Anaerobacillus alkaliphilus: one gene and its partner. The protein of the gene in region 2 binds, or shares a complex with, the protein of the main gene of each other region. Links are inferred from orthologs where the notes say so. Each region holds a gene or a part of one and is shown on either strand. Other genes may lie near its edges.

Evidence for each region. Proteins that work in one complex are often made in the same cells at the same time.
Region 1: the proteins of DS745_RS16300 (region 2) and DS745_RS17325 are in contact, whole or in part, in a crystal structure (PDB 6PRK), measured with the Bacillus subtilis proteins. The link is inferred for Anaerobacillus alkaliphilus from one-to-one orthologs.

What each region holds. Positions count from the first base shown.
Region 1 is NZ_QOUX01000046.1:436,669-440,499, forward strand. The notes cover bases 1-2,855. They hold DS745_RS17325 (YlbF/YmcA family competence regulator), read right to left. Parts: upstream 1,724-2,855; coding sequence 1,277-1,723; downstream 1-1,276. Other genes in these bases: rsmD (16S rRNA (guanine(966)-N(2))-methyltransferase RsmD), read right to left, coding at 1-328; DS745_RS17320 (YlbG family protein), read right to left, coding at 891-1,166; uvsE (UV DNA damage repair endonuclease UvsE), read right to left, coding at 1,785-2,747; DS745_RS17335 (hypothetical protein), read right to left, coding at 2,771-2,855. Also shown: more of DS745_RS17335, read right to left, coding at 2,856-3,831. UniProt on the Bacillus subtilis protein: Regulates sporulation prior to stage II. Positively controls the competence regulator ComK at a post-transcriptional level. May modulate the translation, stability or activity of ComS. May work together with YmcA to regulate community development.
Region 2 is NZ_QOUX01000046.1:225,095-232,331, forward strand. The notes cover bases 47-2,988. They hold DS745_RS16300 (YlbF/YmcA family competence regulator), read right to left. Parts: upstream 1,751-2,988; coding sequence 1,343-1,750; downstream 47-1,342. Other genes in these bases: DS745_RS16290 (putative amidoligase domain-containing protein), read right to left, coding at 47-250; DS745_RS16295 (outer spore coat protein CotE), read right to left, coding at 324-893; miaB (tRNA (N6-isopentenyl adenosine(37)-C2)-methylthiotransferase MiaB), read right to left, coding at 1,756-2,988. Also shown: more of DS745_RS16290, read right to left, coding at 1-46; more of miaB, read right to left, coding at 2,989-3,294; DS745_RS16310 (2-oxoacid:ferredoxin oxidoreductase subunit beta), read right to left, coding at 3,448-4,314; DS745_RS16315 (2-oxoacid:acceptor oxidoreductase subunit alpha), read right to left, coding at 4,315-6,054; DS745_RS16320 (stage V sporulation protein S), read right to left, coding at 6,609-6,869; DS745_RS16325 (TIGR00282 family metallophosphoesterase), read right to left, coding at 7,118-7,237. UniProt on the Bacillus subtilis protein: May work together with YlbF to regulate community development.

The sequences.
Region 1 (3,831 bases), 210 kb from region 2 along the record:
GTTTGGCAACAGCCTTTAATGCGCGTCTGGCATCATTACGATAGACTTCAGCTTGATCTTCAAAGCGACAAGCCTTTAAGTTTAACTGAATGATTTCAATTGCTTTAGGGTTTTGATCTACAAAGATCAACTTGTCTATACCTCGACTTAATGCTTCGATACCAAGCCCACCACTTCCTGCATATAGATCTAACCCTTGTCCACCATTAAAATATGGTCCAATAATATTAAATATTGATTCTTTTACTTTGTCGGTTGTTGGTCTTGTCGTTTGGCCTGGTACCGCTTTCAAAGGTCTACCTTTACATTTTCCTGATATTACTCTCACGCAAATCACTCACCTTATGATGATATCTAACATTTTGCCAATATCTTTTCCAATCCTAACACAAAAAATGAAAAACCTTAACAGATTTACCTTAATTCTTATAATTGATAGAAAATTCTCAATAAAAGAGAGGATGTATAGAACATATCTCAATGGTCATAATAAAAATAGCAACATGAATATCTCGTGTTGCTGACAACCGCGGAGAAGGCTTACGTTTCCCCATAAGTTCTTCCTCCGGTTTCTCCTCTCCCATAGCCTTGTGCAAAAACAAAGTATACGATTTTGTTTTTGCTATCAGGCACCTCGTAGGTGAACCTACGAGGATTTTTTTTTGAGAAATTATTAAAATATATCATAAGAAAAGCGCAAGGCGCCCGCCTATCGGCGACAAGCAAATGTTCTGACCGAAAAAAGTGCGCTCTTTCACTTTTTTTCGGTCAGGTTATTTGACCTCGAGCCGATGGCGCCTGGAGCTAAACAATATTTAAGTCGAAATTATATACTTTCCTATAATGTAAAAAAAGCTAACCGCAAAAACAGTTAGCCCTACATTATATAATTAAATACCCATTTTATAATCGTATTCTTTTGCTTTGTCGGGTTTGGCATTTTGAAATTCTGTTTTTAGAAATGGTCGCATTGATTTACTAACTAATTTCACATAATGTAATGATTCTAAACGTTCGATTGTATCATCAATTGTTGAGCCATCACAATATAGAACGACATATTTCATTCGCTTTGATGCATAGTGTACATTTCCGTACTTTCTCATTTGTCTTACATATTTTAAAGAGTGTAACCAAACTGCTAGACCGATTCGGTTCCCTATCATTTCCATTTTCTCCTTTATTCTCACATTACCTTTACTAAAAGTCTACCACGACTTTCCACTTTCTTCAATATTGAAGTGCTAAGGTAACATAACCCCCGTACCTTCTGTGGTTACTTACATCCACATTTACCACCTGTTCCACAACCACCACTACAAGACATAGAGTCAAAAAATGGATTTCCAGTTGGAACTTTTATCGTTTTGGATACAGCATGAGCAATAATAAGACTCACATCATTTAACAGTGTTTCCAAATCTTTTTCAGATTTCTTAAAAAGAGCAACTGGTTCACATAAATCTATTTTACGCTTTAATTCTCGCACTTCCTTTGAAACACGACTATAATCTGGATGATATTTGCCGAATCTTTGAACTTCTTCATATTCATCTTTTCGTTTATTAAAATTCCAGATCATTTCTTGAGCTTCAATATCACTTCGGAGAGCGGTTTTTGCGGCTTCATATTGTTTAAATTGCTGTGATTGAACAATCATTTCTGCAAGGTTTAATGACTCAGAAACGATGTCTGTAGTTGTAACAGCGTTTAACTTTAACATAATAACCCTCCTTAAGTAATAAATTATATCATGGTAAATCTTCGAAAGCGAGTGTTTACTCCTATATTGTAATGCTTGCCTGGGATCTAATTGTACAATCTTGTCTTTGACTTAACTGTTCCATTACTCTCATAAGAGCTTCATCTTTCTTTTTCGCTTCTATCATTATATCTAGATGAGGAACGCTACCTTTTATTTCATGTAAAAATTTCATCAATCGCTCAACATTAATGTAATCATGATGCCTTTTATCGTCCTCACCTTCTTTAGGAGAGGAAACATGGATCTTTACAGGAAGTAGACTATGCTTCCACGTCTCTACCACTCTTTGCCAGATATCAAGAAAAGAAAATTCCTCCGGCTGATGTACATCATGATGATGAAGATCAAAAACAACTGGTATTTGAAGTTTTTCACCTAAGTATAGAACATCTTCAATATGATATACAGTATCATCATTTTCTAATATAATCATTTTTTGGATTGGCTTAGGAATTTTTTCAAAGTTTTCGATAAAGTCTTCTAAACCATCGACCTTCCCATTCTTAGCTCCACCAACATGCAGAACACAGCGATGTGTTGGATCTATGCCCATACCGGTTAACAGTTTATAATGATAAAGGAGTGTATGTAACGAACGTTTTAATAGGTCCTCATCCAAATTATTCAATACGACAAAGTGGTCAGGATGAAATCCAATTCGCATATTGTGCTTTGAAATAAATTCACCTATTTTTTTTAATATTGGCGAAATCGCCTCTTCAAATTTCCAACCTTCCGTATGTGGATGATTTACCAAAGGAACAAGCTTTGAGGAAAATCGAAAAAATTCTATTTCATGTGCCCAATTATGTTTTAAAAGTCTAAAGCAGTTCTCTAAATTTGATACAGAGATACGCTCAAGTTTACGAATGGCCGCTTCTTTATCTGTTATTTGCTCAAACTGCTTAACCGTCATGGTTTGTGAAGGAGAAGCATTTTTCAGTTGAACACTCATAGCTACGTATCCAAACCGAACAATCATTACTATACCCCCTTTATCACTCATCAGTTCAAGGGATGAATGATGGATATTCTTGAAATAGCATGTATTTTTATTATCGTTTCTTCTTTTGTTATTACACTATATGATCCATTAGTTAAGATGAGTTTTAACGGATATAGTTTTATTATTTCCTGTTCCACAGTTTCTATTTGTACAGAGAGCTTCAAAACAATTGCTTGTTTGAGAATTCTCTGGACCATTCTCTCTTCATAATACGTAGGAATAAACCACTGTTTGGGTAACCGTTCAACCTCTGGTAAAGCAGTACCTATTAAAGGAAACTCGTCTTTTAGAGTAATCTCTAGCTCATCTTCTATATTTGTAAAATCATGGGGTCGATTTTCAGTTAAAACACGTAAAGAAAGTTTGGAGAGCAGTTTTTCAAATGAATTTACAAATTCCCTCTCAATCAAAAAACCATTCTCTGTTTGTTCGTACCATTCTTTCCAGTGTTCCACAATGTAATTTCTGTGTAACTTTTCAGTAATACGGTAAAAAACTAAGAGTTCTTTTTTGACAATGGGCATCCCTTTCTCAACCCAGTTATTCAAAGTCGGGTGCCAATTCGTTACTACATTCTCTGGAAAATAAGATAGTAAATATTCCTTTAATAGATCTATCGTATGTTTATCTTCAAGAGCCCTAGCAACTGTTTCAGAGGTAAACGAAAAATGTATCATGGCATCCCACTGTAAGATTGTACCCCATGACCTAAATATCCAAATAGCTGTATTACTTATTGAAACCGGAACGAGAAACTCTAATACTCCTGTTTCCATTCCTTCTGCTTCTTCTACTTCTTCATATAGTTCATTTGTGCTCAGGATAATCTCTTCATAAGGTGATACAATATCTAGTATCACTAATTGCTCTAGAACCTCTTGTAGCACTTTGGGGTGAATACCTTGTTCCGTAATAAAGTTTTCAACCCTCTTTCGTTCTAGCCCACCTTTTAAAGAGAAAATAATCCAATAAAGGAAGTGACAAGAAAGCGATTCCTCTAGACCATGCCACAAGATAAATTTAGTTAACATCTTTTTTATTTCAATGGTAGACTTACGAA
Region 2 (7,237 bases):
CAAAGTAGAAGAACTCATCTACATCAACCCATGTAGTGTTTGTATGAACCAACATCGGTGAAACAGAAGCGACCCGTTTTATTGATAGTGGGATAAAATGAAAGGCTCGAACCTTAAGCTGGGATTTATTTTTTTCTTTAGCACTCACACTCCTGATGCCATGTTCGCTAAGTTTTGTAATTGGCAGTTGGTCTTTGTTCGGTTGAAATCTTTGATTGAAGGATTGAATTTCCTCTTTTAGACTTTCCATTATGTATAGCCCTCCTTTTAAATCTCTACGAAGGTATAAAAAATAGGAAGAAGTAAACTTCTTCCTACCAAATCTATTCTTCTAGTTCTCCTGCTAAGAAATTAGGATCTAAATCCTCAAATTCTTCATCCTCTACATCATAATCCCAAGTCTTAGCATCTAAATCATCACTAATTCCATCTGGATTTACATATACACAAACCTTAGTTTCACCAATGACTTCTACTAAAAATTCACGTTCTACTTGAACGATCACACTCGTGCCATTTGGTGCAATTGTCGCTTCAAGAGTATTTGGCTGTTGAATTGCTCTTGCAATGACTTCTAAATCGTCAGACAAGACGTTTTTGTCTTGTAGAGTAAGTGGAACGACATCTGTATAAGTAACTGTTTCAGTAGCAACTTCTGTTTTTGTGTTGTTACTATAAGAATACCAATTATTAATATCATAGCTTCCACGAACTTCAATGCAGTCCCCTTTTTTCTCAGCTTCATACTTGTGATTGATAATCCAACAACCTAAAATACTTGACGGTTTATGGGTAGGACGTATCGTATGACTAGCCTGTGAGAACTTTCTTCCTTTTCCACAAACGGCTTTTGTTATAATCTCTCTGTAATTTAATTCTTTTTCTAGTGACATTTGTTTTTACCCTCCTCAAACAATTGGTTGTTCTCCGCGGAACTTCTACATCCTAAAAGTTCCTCCCAAACAGTCCTCACTCTCATCCTATGCAAGACAAATGACTATTGTGCTAACAATTTGGGATAAAGTTAGAAAAACTTAATTTAGCCTAAAGCTTAGGCTCACAAAGTGTTCCTTTCTTTTAAATTCGAAAAACGTTCTATTACTTTCCTATTACATTGATATTAAAGCATATGTGAAAACATTCTTAGTTGTGCTAATTTCATTACCTTTTTCATTCATATATATGGTAGTTTTATTCACTTCATGATAAATACTTTCTAACTATTTTTAATACGGTACGTGAAATATTAGAGAATATAAAAAAACTAGCGCATTACTTATATAAAGTAATGCACTAGTTTTGATTTTTAGTGATTGTGGTCCCCACAACCGTTATTTGTTCCTCAGCTCTTTTTTGTTGTTGTTCCTTTTAAAACATCGCCACCAGTTGACTTAATAATCTCATCTGTTACTGTATTAGAAATTGTCGTTGCTACTAATTGCAGTAAACCATTAACTTCCATTTGAGATTGTTTAAACTCTTTTACCAATGGGATTTCATCTAACTCATCTTGAAGAGCATCTATCTTAACCTCAGCCTTTTTTAAAGCTTCTGCTTTTGCATAGTGCTCTAAATTTACAGCTTCTTTTTGGGCAAGTTTAATTTGGCTGATTAACTGTTGAATTTTTGGATTTTCATTAACTTGAAGTTCCGCTTGTTTAAAAAATTCTACTTCCTCTGTTTCAGCGATCATTTTTGCAATTTCTTGTGCTTTTTCTACGATTTCATCTTTTGTGAATGTTTTTGTCATTATGCTTACACCTCTACTTTTTCAACTACTTGACCATTTAGTGACCATGTTTTTGCTTCTGTTATTTTAACATGAACTATCTCTCCAATAATAGACTTAGGAGCAACAAAATTTACAAGTTTGTTTGTTCTAGTTCTACCAGAAAGAACATCAGGGTTTTTCTTACTTTCACCTTCGACAAGAACCTCAACAATGGTGCCTTCAAGTTGTTTATTTCTTATTGCAGAATATTCATTAACTACAGCATTTAAACGTTGAAGACGATCACGTTTGACCTCTAGTGGAACATTATCTTCCATTTTTGCAGCAGGAGTACCTTCCCTAGGTGAATAGATATACGTATAGGCACTATCAAACTCCATTTCTTTTACAAGGTTTAACGTATCTTCGAACTGCTCTTCTGTTTCGTTAGGGAAGCCAACAATAATATCAGTTGTCAGAGTTGCATTTGGAATACGCTCTTTTATTTTATTTGCTAATTCAATATACTGTTCTCTCGTGTATTTTCTAGCCATTAACTTTAAGATCTCAGTATTCCCACTTTGAACTGGTAAATGAATATGTTCAACTAAATTTCCACCTTTAGCTATTACATCAATTAAATAATCATCAAAATCACGAGGATGACTCGTTGTAAAGCGCACACGCGGAATATCAATTTTACGGATATCATCCATTAGATGACCTAAACCGTACTCCATATCATCAAAGTCTTTCCCATAGGCATTTACATTTTGCCCTAGTAACGTAATTTCTTTATAACCAAGACGGGCTAGTTCCCGAACTTCGGAAATAATATCTTCTGGAAGACGGCTTCTCTCTTTTCCTCGTGTATAAGGCACAATACAGTACGTACAGAACTTGTCACAGCCATACATAATGTTTACCCACCCTTGTAATTGACCGCGACGAGCCCGAGGCATATTCTCAATAATATCTCCTTCTTTAGACCATACCTCAACAACCATTTCTTTGCTATAAATAGCATCTTTTAATAAATGAGGCAGACGGTGAATATTATGAGTACCAAAGATTAAATCGACATGCTGATGCTTTTGAAGAATTCGATTTACTACTGATTCTTCTTGAGACATACAACCACAAACACCGATGACTAGTTCAGGCTTTTCAATTTTTAGCGGTTTTAAATGCCCTACCTCACCAAACACTTTATTTTCAGCATTTTCACGAATTGCACATGTATTTAAAAGAATGACATCAGCCTCTTCTGTGATTGCAGTAGGCTCAAATCCCATTTCCAACAAAATTCCTGCCATATTTTCTGAGTCATGTTCATTCATTTGGCAGCCATATGTGCGGATAAGAAACTTTTTTCCTGCTCCTAAATTACGCATTTCTTGTGGAATATCAAAATTATAATGGATTTCTATATCTTCTTTACCTCGACGTTTTGCTTCTTTCAAGCTCGGTTGCGTAAATGTCGTTTGAAAATATTGTCCATAATCTTTTTTCTGATCGGATTTTTTGTCCGCAGACGAAAGATCAATGTTAATCATCATTTCTTTTTTTTGTTGTTCGTTCATATGAATATCTCCTTTTCTATAAAATATATACGTACCAACTTTCTAGTATATAGAGTTTTTAAAAGAAACTCAATAGATGACAAGAATGTAGAATTTAGAAATACAAAATACAATTCTAAAATGAAAAAAGGCTGACTAATGTCAGCCTTGCTTTTACATAAATTCAGTTAATAATTTATCAAATGTTTCTTTTTCTAATGTAAGCTCTTCATTTACAAGAGGCGTTTCTTTAAAGCCTGGAACTAATTGCTCATAAGAAGGTTTTTCTTTGTTTTGATAGATCAAGCCAGTTACTAGACCATTATGCTCCATTAATGTGTTCACGGCTTGTGCTCGATTTGTCGGATCATATCCTTCAATTGAGTCTAATTTCACAATATTCTCTTTAAACCATTCATAAGTATTTACTTTGTTGAATGTAACACATGGGCTAAATACATTTATGAATGAAAAACCTTTATGGTTAATCCCTTGTTCAATAATTGAAGTTAATTCTTTTAAATCACTTGAAAAGCTTTGAGCAACAAAGCCTGCACCAGCTGAAATTGCTAGCTCCATAATACCAATGGCAGATTCAATTGAACCTGATGGTGTACTTTTTGTTTTAAAGCCCATCTCACTACGAGGTGATGTTTGACCTTTTGTTAAACCATATATTTGATTATCCATTACGATATAAGTGACATCTATATTTCTTCTAATGGCATGAACAGTGTGCCCCATTCCAATTGCAAATCCATCTCCATCTCCACCAGAAGCGATAACAGTTAGTTCACGGTTGGCCATTTTGACCCCTTGAGCAATCGGAAGGGCACGACCGTGAATCCCATGAAACCCATAAGAGTTAATATATCCAGAAATACGACCTGAACATCCAATACCAGAAACTACTGCAAGGTTTTCTGGTGTTAATCCAACATTAGCGGCAGCTCTTTGGATGGCAGCTTGTACTGAGAAGTCACCACATCCTGGACACCAGTTTGGTTTAATATTATTTCGGAAGTCTTTAAATGTAGCCATTTATAACAACTCCTTGCATTGATTATAAATTTCTGATGGTAAGAATGGATTACCGTCATACTTCAGAACATTTTCTAATTTCGTAGTACCAACATTCATTTTAATGATGTTAGCAAGTTGTCCAGTCGCGTTATTTTCAACAACAACAACTTTTTTTGCACGGTCTATTAAAGGTTTAAGCTCATCCGTTGGGAATGGATGTAACAAACGTACTTGCGCATGGTTAACTTTTAATCCGTCTTTATCAAAGCGTGGTAACACTTCTTCAATTGTTCCTCTAGTAGAGTTGAAGCCAATAACTAAGAGGTCAGCTTCTTCGTGAGGTGCATTAGTGAAGATCGGATTTAAGAAGTTCTCGTGCAAGTTTGATAGTTTACCAAGACGTTTATTCATTTGGTTAATTCGGTTTGTTGGATCTTCAGAAGGTTTTCCTTGTTCGTTATGCTCTACTCCGGTTACATGGTGAATACCATGTTTCATACCAGGAACAACACGTGGTGAAATACCATCTTCAGTTACTTCATAACGCTTGAAGTATTCGCCACCTAGATCTGGAAGCTCTGCATTTAAGTCAAGCTTTCCACGACGAATTTGAATGCGGCTATGATCTAACGGCTCCACCGTTTGTTTTCCTAGAGATAAGGCTAAATCTGTAAGGATAATAACTGGACATTGATATTCCTCTGCAATATTGAAGGCTTCAGCACTATCATAGAATGCTTCTTCTACAGTACTTGGTGCAATAACAACTTTAGGAATTTCACCATGGGTTCCATAAATCATTGCCATTAAATCTGATTGTTCCTGTTTTGTTGGTAAACCTGTACTTGGACCGCCACGTTGGGTATCAACAATAACTAGAGGAGTTTCTGTAATTCCAGCTAAACCAATAGCCTCCATCATTAATGATAAACCAGGACCTGCAGATGCTGTTAATGTACGGACCCCAGCATAGTTGGCACCGATGGCCATCGTACAAGCAGCGATTTCGTCTTCTGTTTGAATAACAGTTCCACCAAACTCAGGTAACTTCTTCGTTAAGTATTCCATAATCTCTGAGGCAGGAGTAATCGGGTATGCAGGCATAAATCTCGCTCCACCTGCTAGAGCTCCTAAAGCGATGGCGTCGTTTCCAATCATAAACATACGTTTCTTACCATCTGCTTTTTCAAGTTCAAATGACTGAATTTGTCCGCCAGCAGCCTCAAGTATATATTCAGCACCACGTTTAATAGCTTCCATGTTTTTTTCAACAACAGAACTACCTTTACGTGCGAAAATTTCTTCTACTACTTCATGGTAATCATTAGGAGCTAACCCTAAAACTGCACTAGACGCACCGACTGCTACCATGTTTTTCATTAGTGATGTCCCTAGTTCGCTTGCAATATCTGTAAAAGGAACAGCATACAATGTTCCTTTTGATCCTTCAGGAAGCTTAGGGCCAAATTTAGTATCGGCAATGACAACACCGCCGTCGCTTAATTCATGAATGTTGACATCGATTGTTTCTTGATCGAAGGCAACTAATATATCTAAATCATCAGAAATCGAGTTGATTGCTTTCGTACTTACACGTATTTTGTTATTTGTATGTCCACCTTTAATTCGAGAAGAAAAATGACGGTAGCCATAAAGATAATAACCCAATCTATTAAGTGCTATAGCAAATATTTCTCCGGTACTTTCGATACCTTCCCCTTGTTGTCCTCCAACTTTCCACGAAAGTTGTTTGATCATGTTCTCCACCCCTTTTTGTAAATGACAAAGTCTAATGTCACTATTACATTGTAAATCTAAAATAAAAGATGTGACAAATTTGTTAATAGTTCGAATGAATACAATGATAGACCTAAAATATCGAAAAATCAAGCAATAAATTCAGTAAAATTCAATCGGAAATGACCCCTTTTTCCTTTTTTCTCTCTTTTGGAAAACAGAGTAAAATCTTAAAATTAAATTGCGCATAGAATATGTATACGAATTAAAAAGTAATGATAATTCGTTCCAATAATACTAGACTATCATTACAAGACTTAAGTCTTCCACCAATTGAATTGGGAAGCGTTTACATATTGTCATTTTTTCAAAAAAAGTATGCACGATTTTTCTTTTCAAACTATCGTTAATATTTGTCATATTTTAGATTTCACCATTATTGTATAAAATCTTGCTGAAAAAAAACAGAACTATTTTTATTTTTAAGTAATAATTTACCTAGACTAATCTTTCTACAGCAAAAATCCTGTATGTCCTAAGAACAAACAGGATTTCCACTACCAAGATAGCCAAAACTATCTAGGTTCAATAATTAATTTTATAGCTGTTCTTTCTTCCCCATCAATTTTTATGTCCGTAAAAGCCGGAATACAAATTAAATCAATCCCACTTGGAGCTACAAAACCTCTAGCAATTGCAATTGCTTTAACCGATTGGTTTAATGCACCAGCACCAATGGCTTGAATTTCTGCAGCACCTCGTTCACGAATTACACCAGCAAGGGCACCAGCTACTGAATTTGGGTTAGATTTTGCTGAAACTTTTAATACTTCCATTTCCTTGAACCTCCTTAATGTGAAACTTTGTTTTACCATTAGTAGAATGATAAGCTCTTTTTAGTTCATATATGTGCTCTTGAAAATATGCCTTGTTTTGTATATATTCAAAAACTGTTATGATATTCCACATTAAGTGAAGATTTATTAAGAAAAGCGTAAGGCATAAGTGCCGTACGCTTCATCTTTTATTCGAAGACTCTTTCTATGCTGCTTAATTTGTAAAACAACAACCTATTCAGAATAGCCTAATCAAAAAATGGATGATCTTCATTAATCATAATCGGGAAAATAGATTTTGCAGCACCTGTCTTAGGGTCAACATCAATAATTACTCCGTTTAATTGCTCTCTACCCTGGGCTACTTC